DNA from 4 places in the Rhodopseudomonas palustris HaA2 genome. Region 4 is predicted to be linked to each of the others. Evidence: riboswitches for the same ligand, from Rfam matches in the RefSeq annotation. Region 4 holds a riboswitch; each other region holds the start of a gene.

Region 1 (3,369 bases), 710 kb from region 4:
TAGTACAGCGCGTTGCGGACGGTGATGCTGTCGGTCACCTGCCACTCGGACTTCAACTGCGTCCAGCTGTCCTGATAGCGGATGCTGCTGTCGCCGACGTTGTAGTTCTTGAAACGCAGCGATTCGTCGAGCCGGCCATTGACCAGCGGCGTGCCGTAATACAGCGACGGGTGGCGGTCGCCATAGGCGGTGGACAGGGTCCAGGTCAGGTGGTCGGTCTGCTTCACCTTGACGGCGGCCGAGACGGCGATGTTCGAAGTCTTGTCGCGATCGACCCAACCGTCGGACATGTTGCCGGTGGCGGTGATGCGATAGGAGACATCCTTGTTGATCGGACCACCGGAGTCGACCGCGATCCGTCGCGTCAGATTGGTGTCGAGCGACACTTCGGCCTGGTTGCGCTGCACGTCGAGCGGCTGCTTGGTGATCACGTTGATGGCGCCGCCGATCGCGCCTTCGCCGTACATCACCGAGGCGGGGCCGCGTAGCACCTCGATGCGCTCGGCCGACCAGGTGTCGAACGGGAAGGTCACGGTGCCGGCGCCGACATACAGGCGGGTGCCGTCATACAGGGTCATCACCGAACCGGTGCCGCTGAAACCGCGGGTCGAGAACACCACGCCGCCATTGCCCGGCTCCGGTGTTGCCGTGATGCCTGTGGCGTTCTGAGTGACCGCGTCGAGCACATCGCGCTGGCCGCGCTCGGCGATGGTCTGTGCGGTGATGATGTCGACGGAGGCGGGGGTCTGCAGCGGCGTCAATCCGAGGCGGCTGGCGGTCGATGCCATCGTGCCGAGATTGAAGGTCGGCACGGCTGCGACGGCGGCTGACGGCGCGGCAGCAGGCGCGGCAGGCGGGCGTGACGCGGGCGCCGAGGCCCGGCGCGTCCGCGACGAGCCGGCCGCGGACGAAGCCGCGCGCGGCTTGGACGGCCGCGCGGTCTGGCCTTCGACCACGATCGGGTCGAGGCCGCGCGGCGCGGATTGGGCGTGGCCGGCAGCGGGCCACAGCAGAGCCGTCAGGGCGACGGAGGACAGCAGGCGACGGTTGCGCCCGGAAGCAGTCGGAGAGGGAGACATCGAGGGACTCGCGGTTAACGTGGCACGTCACCGCAAGCCAAGGCCTTGCCGCAGCCGGACGGCCGCAGTTCGACACTCACCAGGACACCCCGCCCGATGCGCTCGCGTGTGACCACGAACGACGGCAGGTCTCCTGGCTCGCGGGTCCGTGCCTTTCGCCGCCTTCCCAGGCACGAGGCCCAGTGGCGTGTGGCGAAAGGCTCGCCGCTCACAGTTGCGGGGGCAGCCGCGGAATCGGATCGCGCGCGACCCTCACCGCATTCCCTATTGATCCCTTGCGGGAACCGTCGGGCGCGACCGTACTGGAGCTCTCCGAATGCTGTCAACGAACCCGCCCGTTGTTTTCCCGTCCGCTAGTCCGACCGGGCTCGGAGGTCCGCCGACCGCGTCGCGGGATGGCGGGACCCTGACTGCGAGACGAGAAGTTCCGTATACGCAACGTTATAACATTACATATACTGTCCGCAAGCCTTCCCGTCTGAGATTGGCCGGTTCGTTTCGACCGCCAAGCTTCGGACACGTGGACGGTAATACGAGACTGCTGACCGTCCGGGCCCGCCATGCGAAACGGCGCGCCGGCCTCAGTCCGCGCAACCCCCGGACGCAGCTGATGAAAACAACAAATCCCCGATCGTCATTGTTTTTTCGCGATTTTTGGTTATATTGCGTCGCAACGCGTGCAAGTGCCCGGCCCTCATTCGGCCGGGCCTGTTTTTTGGAATTGCCCCGCGCGTTTCAGGCACAGGCAGATTGCGGCGCGCCATGAAGGCGCCCTCCGTGGCTTGTCTGCGATCGCGCTGAACCGGCACCCGGCCCGCAGGACCCGACAGAGAACCCATGACCCTTCGTAACATCGCCATTATCGCACACGTCGACCACGGCAAGACCACCCTCGTCGACAAGCTGCTGCAGCAGTCCGGCACCTATCGCGACAACCAGCGCCAGGTCGAACGGGCGATGGACTCCAACGATCTCGAGCGCGAGCGCGGCATCACCATTCTGGCCAAGTGCACCTCGGTGGTGTGGGACGACACGCACATCAATATCGTCGACACCCCCGGCCACGCCGATTTCGGCGGCGAGGTCGAACGCATCCTGTCGATGGTCGACGGCGTGATCGTGCTGGTCGACGCCGCCGAAGGCCCGATGCCGCAGACCAAATTCGTGGTCGGCAAGGCGCTGAAGCTCGGCCTCAAGCCGATCGTCGCGATCAACAAGGTCGACCGCTCCGACGCCCGCGTCACCGAAGTCGTCAACGAAGTCTTCGACCTGTTCGCCGCACTGGACGCCACCGACGATCAGCTCGACTTCCCGATCCTGTACGGCTCGGGCAAGAACGGCTGGATGTCGGACAAGCCCGACGGCAGCCACGAGGACGGCATGCGGCCGCTGTTCGAACTCGTGCTCAAGCACGTCCCGCCGCCGGCGGTGGAAGAAGGCCCGTTCCGTCTGCTCGGCACCATCCTCGAAGCCAACCCCTATCTCGGCCGCATCATCACCGGCCGGATCGCGTCGGGCTCGGTCAAGCCGAACCAGAGCGTCAAGGTGCTGTCGCGTGACGGCAAGCTGGTCGAGACCGGCCGCATCACCAAGATCCTCGCTTTCCGCGGCCTCGAGCGCGTGCCGCTCGACATCGCCGAAGCCGGCGACATCGTCGCCATCGCGGGCCTCACCAAGGGCACCGTCGCCGACACCTTCTGCGACCCGTCGGTCGACACCCCGATCCAGGCCCAGCCGATCGATCCGCCGACCGTGTCGATGTCGTTCATCGTCAACAACTCGCCGCTCGCCGGCACCGAAGGCGACAAGGTCACCAGCCGCCTGATCCGCGACCGCCTGCTGCGCGAAGCCGAAGGCAACGTCGCGCTGCGCGTCGTCGAGGCCGCCGACAAGGACGCGATGGAAGTGTCGGGCCGCGGCGAATTGCAGCTCGCGATCCTGATCGAGAACATGCGCCGCGAGGGTTTCGAACTCAGCGTGTCGCGTCCGCGCGTCGTCCTGACCCGCGACGAAGACGGCCAATTGCTAGAGCCGATCGAGGAAGTCGTGGTCGACGTCGACGAGGAATTCTCCGGCGTCGTCGTGCAGAAGATGAGCGAGCGCAAGGCCGAGATGATCGAGATGCGCCCGTCCGGCGGCAATCGTCTGCGGCTGGTGTTCTACGCGCCGACCCGCGGCCTGATCGGCTATCAGGGCGAACTGATGACCGACACCAAGGGCACGGCGATCATGAACCGGCTGTTCCACAACTACCTGCCGTATCGCGGCGAGATCCAGGGCCGCCGCAACG
Region 2 (3,369 bases), 2.5 Mb from region 4:
CTCGAACAGCGCCGCCGCCATCGCGAATACGCCGGGGTCGCCGGAGGACACGATCACCACATGCCGCCCCTCGCTCGCGAGCCGAAGCGCGAACGAGGCGCGATCGATCTCCTCGCGATTGTCGGAAGCGTGCCGGCGGACATCGTTGCGCGCTGCGACGCGGGCGACATAGGGCGCGTAGCCGACCAGATCGGTCGCGGCGTCCAGCGCCGCGGTTACTTCGGGTGTGATCAGCTCCTGAGCACCTGGGCCAAGACCTGCGACGACGACCGATCCGGTCATGGCCGTCGTCCCTGTCCATGGACGAGGATCATCGAGAAGTACGGCGCCGCATCGTCCGGCTTGTCGGCGAGGCGCATCACCGTCTCGCCGGCCATCGCGCCGCGCTCGACATAGACGGCGCGATCGAGCAGCCCGGCGGCTTCGAGCGAACGCCGGACCTTGGGAAGATTGCGGCCGAGCTTCATGATGACGAAGGCGTCGCCGGTCTTCAGCGCTTCGGCGAGCCGTGTCGCATTCAGTGTCGCGGGCACGACGCACAGCACGTCGTCGCCATAGGTGATTGGCGTCCCGCTCGCCGTCCAGCACGCCGCCATGCCGGAGATGCCGGGCACCACGACCACCGGCACATCGCCGAGCAGCCGATGATAGAGGTGCATGAACGAGCCGTAGAGAAACGGATCGCCTTCGCACAGCACGACCACGTCGCGGCCTTGCGCGACATGCGCCGACAGCCGCGCGACGCAGTCCTCGTAGAAGCTGCGCAGCGTCGAAGCGTAAGCGGGATCGTCGAGCGGGATTTCGGTGGTCACCGGATAGTCGAGCGGCTCCTCGACGACGCCGTCGGCGAGCAGGCCTTCGACGATGGTGCGGGCGTGGCCGGCGCGCCCGGCCTTCCTGAAGTAAGCGACGACCTTGGCGGCGCCGACCAGCCGTGCAGCACGGACGCTCATCAGGTCCGGATCGCCGGGGCCCACGCCGACGCCATAGACGGTCGGGCGGGTCATTCGACTTCGCTCGCCAGCGCGTTGATCGCCGCCGCCGTCATCGCGCTGCCGCCGCGACGGCCGCGGACGATGACGCAGGGTGCGGGGGCCGCCTCGAGCAACGCCTCTTTGGATTCCGCCGCGCCGACGAAACCGACCGGGATGCCGACGATCGCAGCGGGGCGCGGTGCGCCGGGTTCGCCGAGGATTTCCAGCAGCCGGAACAGTGCGGTCGGCGCATTGCCGATCGCCACCACGGCGCCGTCGAGCCGCTCGCGCCACAATTCGAGCGCCGCGGCGGAGCGCGTGGTGCCGAGCTGCGCGGCGAGGGCCGGGACGCGCGGATCGCCGAGCGTACAGATCACCTCGTTGTCGGCCGGCAGTCGCTTGCGGGTGACGCCGTTGGCGACCATCTGCGCGTCGCACAGGATCGGCGCGCCCGCCTGCAGGGCCGCGCGGCCCGCCGCGACGAAACCGGAGGTGAAGACGATGTCGGCCGCAACCTCGACCATGCCGCTGGCGTGAATGATCCGCACCGCGACGATCTCCTCGTCGCGGTCGAAGCGATCGAGCTGCGCCTCGGCGCGGATGATCGCGAAGGACTGCCGATAGATCGCGTCGCCATTGGTTTCGTAGGTGTAGCTCATCGCACCGCCTCGCGGATCGGCTCGGCGGTCGGCTGTGCCGGCTGGTCGAGCCAGGGCGCGATGGTGAGGCCGGCGGCGAGCGACAATTGCGTCAGCACCGCGCGCGCGGCGGCGTCGTCACGGCCTCGGCAGAGCGTGGCCAGCCGGCGCAGCGTCGACCGCGGCAGATTGGAGAGTCCGGCGAGCCGCGGATCGACGTCGTCGGTCTCCGCGACGATGGCGAGGGCGATCCGCTGCTCGCGCGCGAGCGCCGCCAGGGTTTCGACGCCGTCGCGCCAATCGTCGAGGCCGTGCGGCAGCTGGATCATCACGCCGCGCGCCGACGCCACAGCCGTGCGCAACGACTGATCGAGCGACAGCCGGGCGGCGTTGGCGAGGTGCAGTTGCGGCAGCTTGCAGCCGGCATGGTGCCAGACGCGCGCGTAGCGGGCGAGGGCCGCGTCCGAGAACGACAGCACGATGAGTTCGGCGGGCAAAGGCGGGGCTTCGGACGCATCGAGGGCGTCGGGCCCATCGGAGCGAACAATCGAGAGCGGCATCGTGCCCAATCCGTCGGTTGACCATCGCGCATGGCGATGATGCGAAACCGGCGAACGGACCTGCACTCCGAACGGCCGAACTTCACCCCGGATCATCCCGCCCGGAATGGCGTCAATCAGCAGGCGACGGCAGGTCTCCTGGCTCACGGGTCACGGCCAACGCAGCCTTCCCAGGCGTCTGCCCAGTGGCGTGTTGCGATGGCTCGCCGTTCACAGTTGCGGGAGCAGCTTCGGCACCGCCATCATCCGCGTCTGGATGATGACTTCCGATATTCCCTCTTCGTCCCGTCCGCAGACAGGAACCGTCGGCAGCGCGATGTTTGGTCCGAAAACACAGACGTGTCAATCGAGCTTGCGTCGCGCAGAAGCCCGCCGGGATGCCATAAAATCAGCGCGCGCTTGCGTTGGATCAAGACGGCTTCGCCCCGTTGCGGCAGCGCCGTCCCGTTGCGATCGCGTCAGCCGCGATCGGGTTTGCGCCTCGCGACCGCCGCGGCCTTCTCGGCGGCGGCGCGCAGCAGGGCGGCGGCCCGGAACGGGGCGTGGACGGCCTTCGAGAATGGCAGCACGAGGAACAGCCCGAACACCAGCCCGAGATGGCCGGCCAGCAGCAGCCCCATTGCCGGCGTGTCGCGAAGCGCCAGCACGGCGAGCCCGCTGAGGGTGACGAGCCCGAGCAGCACCAGGAAGGCGACGTTGAGTGCGACTTCGGTGCGGTCGGCGGGCTCGGAATCGGCGCGATATTCGATCCACAGCAGCCCGCCGATTCCCGCCAGCATCACGACGCCGCCGACGAGGCCGAGCAGCACCGGCAGGCTGGTGAGCGGATAGGGCGCGGCGACGCCGAAGCCGTGATGATAGATCGCCGCGGTGACGGTCGACAGCAAGGTGCCGGCGAAGCCCGCGACCATCACATGGTGAAACAGCCGGCGGCGCTGCGAGGTGCGCTCGCCGATGTCGTTGCAGCCCGGCCCGCCGCCGCCGAGATGGCGCAGCGTGACGATGTCGCGCAACGCCGGCGCCAGCGCGCGGAGCAGCGCGCCGCGCGGCACGTCGGGTGCGATCGCGCGCCAGAACCGCAGCGTCGCCAGCGCGATGCAGCCGACCGCCCACAGCAGCGACGCGCCGGCGGCGCCGGCCATGACCGACCATGGCAGCACGCGATAGAACGCGCCCTCGCTGTCGTCGGCGCCGAAC
Region 3 (3,369 bases), 2.4 Mb from region 4:
AGTTGTTCGGTCGCGCCGAGTACGTCGCCGACATAGCCGCCGAGCAGACGATGCGCCGCCAGAGCAGGTAGCAGCCCCGCGATCACGGCGCCCGCCAGCCCGCAGGCCGCCGCACCGGCATCGCCGATCACCAGCCACATCATCCCCAGCGCCGTGAACGCCGCGGCCACGATGGCGTCGGCGGTGCCGATCCGCTGCGTCGGGTAGTTCAGCTTGGCGGTCGCGACGTTGCCAGCATAGGGCAGCACCGACATCACCAGCACGATGCCGGCGCGACCGAGGCTGTGGCCGGCCACCAATGCGGCTGCGCCGAGCCAGGGGGGCAGGCTCGCGAGCACCACGATGCGGAGGAGCAGGCTCGCGACCAGCGTCACCGCGCCGTAGCTGCCGATCCGGCTGTCCTTGATGATCAGCAGACGCTGCTCGCGCGTGCGGCCACCGAACAAGCCGTCGGCGGTGTCGGCGACGCCGTCTTCGTGCAATGCGCCGGTGAGGATCACGCCCGCGAGAATCGCCAGCGTGGCGGCCACAGTCCCGGTCCAGATCGTCGAGGCGATCAGCAACACGCCGGCGCAGACGAAGCCGATCATTGCGCCGACGAGGGGGAAGTACTTGACTGCGGACAACACCCAATCGGCGTCGAGGCGCGCGGCTCCCCGCGTCGGCAACACCGTCATGAACTGAATCGCGTTCAGCAGCGGCCGGATGCGTTCGGTCACGACGGCGTGCCGATGGTGCCGGCCAGAACGTCGGAGAGGTCGGCGAAGTCGGTGAGGATTCCGGCGGCGGCGCGCACCAGCGGAATCGCCATCAGCGCGCCGGTGCCTTCGCCGAGCCGCAGGCCGAGATCGAGATAGGGCGTCGCCGCCATCGTCTCGAGCAGGACCTTGTGGCCGCGCTCGGCCGAGCGATGCGAGAACACGCAATAGTCCCGCGCCTCGGGATGCAGCCGCACCGCGACCAGCGCTGCGGCGCTGGCGATGAAGCCGTCGATCACCACCGGACGGCGCCGCGCCGCCGCCGCCAGAACGGCGCCGGCCATCATCGCGATTTCAAAGCCGCCGAATTCGGCGAGCACGTCGAGCGGGGCGGTGGCCGTGGTGCGCGCTGACGCCTTCTCCGCGATCGCGAGCTTGTGGGCGACGCCGGCGGCGTCGAGCCCCGCGCCGCGGCCGACGCAGTCGGCGATCGGCGCTGCGGCGAGACGATGGGTGATCAGCGCGGCCGAGGTGGTGTTGCCGATGCCCATCTCGCCGATCGCCACGATGTCGACGCCGCCGTCGATCGCGTCGCTGACCAGCGCGACGGCGGCGTCGATCGCGCGCCGCGCCTCGTCGATCGACATCGCCGGCTCGCGGCTCGCATTGCGGGTGCCGCGCCGGATCTTGCGATCGATCAGCCCGGGGCAGGGCGGCAGGTCATCGTCGATGCCCGCATCGACGACGCAGAGGTCGGTGAAGGCGGCTTTCGCCAGCACGTTCACGCCGACGCAGCCGGCGAGATAGGCGCGGACCATCGACCGCGTCACGCTCGCCGGATAGGGCGACACGCTTTCGGCGGCGAGACCATGATCTGCGGCGAACACGAACACCGTGGCGCGGTCCGCGCGCGGTGGCGCCGGATGCCAGATCAGCCCGAGTTGCACGGCGAGATCTTCCAGCCGGCCGAGCGAGCCGGGCGGCTTGGCCTTGGCGTCGATCCGGGCGCGCAGGGTCGGTTCGAGCGCGTGATCGACCGGAGCGATGGCGCAGAATGGCGGGCTGGAACGTGGAGCGTGCATGAGACCGCGATGGGTTGATAGCAACGGACGCACGCGTGCCTCCGCCTGCGCGGTGGACGCGTCGAGGTGATCGGACGGACGTCTCCTCGCGCCGTTGCGAGCAAGCTCGGGCAGCACGACGAAGCGAAACCGATTGCGATGCGGTGAGAACTACGTGGAAAGCTGATGCGGCATCTGAACGTCCTTCTTCGACCCACCGTCGAATGGCATTGCACGAATCTACGGCCGGTCTCCTGGCTCGCGGATGTTGTCCCGATCGCCTTCCCGAGGCCGTCTTGGCGGACTCAGTGGCGCATGTGATCGGCGACGATCCGCTTACAGTTGCGGGGGCAGCCGCGGCTTTGGCGCTTTCGCGCCGTACCGCATTCCCTGTTTCACCTCTCTCGCGAGAGGCACCGTAGACGATCCGACAAGAGCACGACGACCCGCCGGACGCAAGATGAGAGGAGGCGAGAGTCGGGCTCTACGACGAAGGTGCAAATGCTCCCTGCCGTGCGCGGTGGACGTCACCGCGCATGTTGGTAGTCGCTCCCGAAACCGCATCGCGCTTGCGCGTGGATGCGAGGCGTGCTCTGTTTGCCATGCCTTCGGTGCCTCTCGAAAGAGAGGTGAAACAGGGAATGCGGTGCGGCGAGCTTTCGCCAATTCCGCGGCTGCCCCCGCAACTGTAGGCGGATCGTCCGCGATCAAGCTGCCACTGAGCGATCGTTTTGCGCTCGGGAAGGCGATCCGGACCATATCCGCGAGCCAGGAGACCGGCCGCAGGCAATCGTCCACTTGATGTCGACGGGTGGGTCGACAGCGGAGAATTCCATGATCAATCGGACGTAGTTCGCCGTCGTCGCAGCGCAGATTGCTGATATCGCCAGATCGATCGGCGTCGCGGGCGGTCATTGTCGCGCGTTGCTCGCCACCCTGATCGGGCGGGCCGCACGACGCACGCCTGTGCGCCAATGCGGGGCCGCTAATGGCTTCGCCATGGAGTGGGCATGGAACCCAAAGACACCACGACAAACGAGGCCTTCAAGGGCTTCACCAACGAGGCCTGCCCCTTCCTGCCGTGCCATCCCGGCGTGGCGCGGGAGTTCAACTGCCTATTCTGCTACTGCCCGCTGATCGCCTATGAGTGCCCTGGTCCGTACCAGGTGTTCACCGATCGCAACGGCCTGAAGCGCAAGGATTGCAGCGCCTGCACGCTGCCGCACAACGGCTATCGCCGCTCCTGGAATTTCATCCAGCGTTGGCTCGAAAAACCGAAATTGTGGGATGGTGGCGATCAGGATCCGAAGCGCATCAAGGAAGCGTCTTCGGAGTGATGCTTGGTTGCTGCGCGACGCGCGAAGGCGCCGGTCAGGGGCGCTGCCGCGGCAGGGATGCGCCATCCTCGCGGTGAATCCGCTCGATCGAATCGGCGAGCTGATCGAGTGCTGCGGGTAGCATCGGCCCGCCGCACATCGTCAGCTGATCCGGAAACACCAGGCGACGGCTCGGCGGATAGGCTTGCTGGATCGCGGGATGCAACAGCAGCGCCTTGCCCTGATCTTCCGCGAAAGCCTTGTCGTCGGCGACGAGCAGCAGATCCGGGCGGG
Region 4 (3,369 bases):
GCCACGCGCCGGTACTATCTTCTTGGTCGTGACGAACTGATCGCCGCACTGGCCCCCGCCGCCGGCGACAACGTGCTGGAAATCGGCTGCGGCACCGGCCGCAATCTGATCGAGGCTGCGACCCGGTACCCGAATGCGCGCTTCTATGGATTCGACGTGTCGACCGAGATGCTGACCTCGGCGATCAGCGGGATCGAGCGCGCCGGGCTGAGCGGTTCGGCGAAGGTCGCCCATGGCGACGCGACCAACTTCACCGCGCAGGCGGTGTTCGGCCAGCCGATCGGGTTCGACCGGGTGATGATCTCCTACAGCCTGTCGATGATCCCGGACTGGACCGCGGTGATCGAGCGGGCGATCGCCAGCCTGAAGCCGGGCGGGCAATTGCACATCGTGGATTTCGGCGACCAGAGCGGTCTGCCGGTCTTCGTTCGCCGCGCGCTGCGCCGTTGGCTGGCGCTGTTCGACGTCACCCCGCGCGACGAGCTCGAAGCGACGCTGATGCAGATCGCGGCGCGCATCGGCGCCGGGCTGACATTCGACCGGCCCTATCGCGGCTACGCGCAGGCCGCTGTGCTGACGCTGCCGTCGCGGCGCCGCTCGCCATGAGCGGATGGCTCGCGCTGCTTGCCGCGGGCCTCATGGAGATCGTCTGGGCGGTGGGCCTGAAGCACTCCGACGGCTTCACCAGATTCTGGCCGGCGCTCGGCACGCTGGTGGCGATCCTCGCGAGCTTCGGCCTGATGAGCATTGCCCTGAAGTCGCTGCCGTTCGGCACCGCCTATGCGGTGTGGACCGGGATCGGCGCCGCCGGCAGCATCGTGGTCGGCATGGCCGTGTATGGCGAGCCGGCGACCGCGGTTCGTATGCTGTGCCTGACGATGATCGTTGCCGGCATGATCGGGCTCAAGCTCAGCACGCCGGCGTAAAGCGCACCGCTCCCGACCAAGGCGGCGATTGACAAAGCAGGTGCGTCGCCCTCCTATCGAACCGTTCAGGTGTGCCGGGAGTCTCCCGGCACAGGGAAGCCGGTCCGGGCGCCTCAGGCGGTGCCCCAAGCCGGCGCTGCGCCCGCAACTGTAGGCGGCGAGCGATCCTTCATCATGCCACTGCGCCGATCGGGCGCGGGAAGGCGAGGGATTGCGACGACCCGCGAGCCAGGAGACCGGCCTGAGCCACGTCATCTTCCAGCGTGCGGTGCGCGCGGCTGGGGCGGTCCGCCGCATGGGTGACAGGAAACTGCTCACCGTTCGGGGACCCCGATGTCCGAGACCATTGCCCGCGATATTCCTCCTCCCACCACCGCCGTTTCGCCCGCTTCCGATGGATTTCGATTTCGGCTCGTCGCCCTGCTCGGCGGGCTGGTGATCGCCAACATCGCCGCCTGGGCCTGGGCGCTGACCGCCTTCGCCGGGCAGCCGGTGCTGATCGGCACCGCGGTCCTCGCCTACAGCCTCGGCCTGCGCCACGCGCTCGACGCCGATCACATCGCGGCGATCGACAACGTCACCCGCAAGCTGATGCAGGAGGGCAAGCGGCCGGTCGCGGTCGGCTTCTTCTTCGCGCTCGGCCATTCCACCGTGGTGCTGGTGGCGTCGCTGGCGATCGCGCTGGCGGCCAATTCGCTGACCGAGCGGTTCTCCGGCTATCGCGAGATCGGCGGCGTGATCGGCACCTCGGCCTCCGCGCTGTTCCTGTTCGCGATCGCGATCGCGAATCTGGTGGTGCTGAGCGGTGTCTATCGCGCGTTCAAGAAAGTTCGTGCCGGCGAAGTGGTTCACGACGCCGACATCGACGCGCTGCTGCAGCAGCGCGGCTGGCTGGCGCGGCTGTTCCGGCCGCTGTTCCGCTTCGTGTCCAAGAGCTGGCATCTGTATCCGATCGGGCTGTTGTTCGCGCTCGGCTTCGAGACCGCCAGCGAGATCAGCCTGTTCGGCCTCGCCGCCAACGCCTCGGGGTCGATCTCGCACTGGTCGATCCTGGTGTTTCCGGCGCTGTTCGCCGCCGGCATGACGCTGGTCGACACGCTCGACGGCGTGCTGATGCTCGGCGCCTATGGCTGGGCGTATCGCAACCCGGTGCGCAAGCTGTACTACAACATGACCATCACCTCGGTCTCGGTGCTGGTCGCGATCGTGATCGGCGGCATCGAGACGCTCGGGCTGCTGGGCGGGCGGCTGCATCTCGAAGGCGCGTTCTGGGAGTGGATCTCCGAGCTCAACGAGAATCTCGGCGTGCTCGGCTACGGCATCGTCGGCCTGTTCGTCGCGAGCTGGATCGTCTCGACCATCATCTACCGCGCCAATGGCTATCACCGGCTCGACGAACGCGCGCCCGTCGTGCAGAAATGACCGCCATATGACGATGCGTCCAAATCCCGCGTCACGCGCGGCGGCGGTCACGGCCGCGCTCATGATCGTGGTCGGCCTGCTCGCGCTCGGCTCGCTCGGCGTCGGCCCGGTGAAGCTGTCGCCGCTCGCCGTGATCGATGCGCTGATCGGCCGTGGCGGCGAGGTGCAGCAGATCATCGTGCAGCAGATTCGCCTCCCGCGCGCCATCCTGGCGCTGGCGATCGGCGGCATTCTCGGCCTGTCCGGCGCGGCGCTGCAGGGCCTGCTGCGCAATCCGCTGGCGTCGCCGTCGCTGTTCGGCGCGCCGCAATCGGCGGCGTTCGGCGCCGTGCTGATCATTGCGCTGGGCTGGGCCGATGTCCGCTCCTATGCGTTGCCGGTCGCCGGCATCACCATGGCGTTCGTCTCGGTGTTCGTGCTGCTCACGGTCGCCGGCCGCAGCGCCAGCCTGCTGCTGCTGATCCTCGCGGGACTGGCGATCTCGAGCCTCGCCGGTGCGGCGACCGCGCTGGTGATGAATTTGTCGAACAATCCGTTCGCCAGCCTCGAAATCGCGTTCTGGCTGCTCGGCTCGCTGGAGGACCGCAGCTTCCGCCACGTCGCATTGGCGCTGCCCTTCATCGTCGTAGGCGCCGCGCTGCTGTTCAGCCAGCGCGCCGCGTTCCGGGCGCTCAGCCTCGGCGAGGAAACCGCGCAGAGTCTCGGCGTCGACGTCGCGCGCCTGCGGCTGATCGTGATCGCCGGCACGGCGCTCGGCGTCGGCGGCGCGGTGTCGGTGTCGGGCACGATCGGCTTCATCGGCCTGGTGGCGCCGCATCTGGTGCGGCCGCTGATCGGCCACGATCCGGCGCGCTTGTTGATCCCGAGCGCGCTCGCCGGCGCCGCGCTGCTGCTCGCCGCCGACATCGCGGTGCGGATCATTCCGTCGACCACCGACATCAAGGTCGGCGTGCTGACCTCGATCATCGGCGTGCCGTTCTTCCTGTATCTGATCATGCGCGAGCGCCGCGCGCTGGGCGGA

The links. A riboswitch is a leader RNA that binds a small molecule or an ion and turns the genes downstream of it on or off. The one in region 4 is predicted to bind cobalamin.
Region 1: it holds a riboswitch for cobalamin, as region 4 does, so the genes downstream of both, RPB_RS00510 (TonB-dependent receptor) here and RPB_RS03720 (HoxN/HupN/NixA family nickel/cobalt transporter) in region 4, are expected to answer to the same signal.
Region 2: it holds a riboswitch for cobalamin, as region 4 does, so the genes downstream of both, RPB_RS24655 (hypothetical protein) here and RPB_RS03720 (HoxN/HupN/NixA family nickel/cobalt transporter) in region 4, are expected to answer to the same signal.
Region 3: it holds a riboswitch for cobalamin, as region 4 does, so the genes downstream of both, cobT (nicotinate-nucleotide--dimethylbenzimidazole phosphoribosyltransferase) here and RPB_RS03720 (HoxN/HupN/NixA family nickel/cobalt transporter) in region 4, are expected to answer to the same signal.

Annotation. Positions count from the first base shown of each region.
Region 1 covers NC_007778.1:111,099-114,467, forward strand. The annotation lists gene RPB_RS00510 (TonB-dependent receptor) at 1-1,079, opposite strand, end outside; cobalamin riboswitch at 1,186-1,383, opposite strand; gene typA (translational GTPase TypA) at 1,917-3,369, shown strand, end outside.
Region 2 covers NC_007778.1:3,634,757-3,638,125, reverse strand. The annotation lists gene cobJ (precorrin-3B C(17)-methyltransferase) at 1-282, opposite strand, end outside; gene RPB_RS16025 (precorrin-2 C(20)-methyltransferase) at 279-1,007, opposite strand; gene RPB_RS16020 (precorrin-8X methylmutase) at 1,004-1,633, opposite strand; gene RPB_RS24655 (hypothetical protein) at 1,630-2,172, opposite strand; cobalamin riboswitch at 2,284-2,494, opposite strand; gene tcuB (tricarballylate utilization 4Fe-4S protein TcuB) at 2,631-3,369, opposite strand, start outside.
Region 3 covers NC_007778.1:3,753,364-3,756,732, reverse strand. The annotation lists gene cobS (adenosylcobinamide-GDP ribazoletransferase) at 1-719, opposite strand, end outside; gene cobT (nicotinate-nucleotide--dimethylbenzimidazole phosphoribosyltransferase) at 716-1,780, opposite strand; cobalamin riboswitch at 1,987-2,195, opposite strand; cobalamin riboswitch at 2,352-2,558, shown strand; gene RPB_RS16545 (cysteine-rich small domain-containing protein) at 2,770-3,096, shown strand; gene RPB_RS16540 (ABC transporter substrate-binding protein) at 3,131-3,369, opposite strand, start outside.
Region 4 covers NC_007778.1:819,719-823,087, forward strand. The annotation lists gene RPB_RS03710 (class I SAM-dependent methyltransferase) at 1-606, shown strand, start outside; gene RPB_RS03715 (DMT family transporter) at 603-926, shown strand; cobalamin riboswitch at 977-1,185, shown strand; gene RPB_RS03720 (HoxN/HupN/NixA family nickel/cobalt transporter) at 1,260-2,348, shown strand; gene RPB_RS03725 (FecCD family ABC transporter permease) at 2,356-3,369, shown strand, end outside.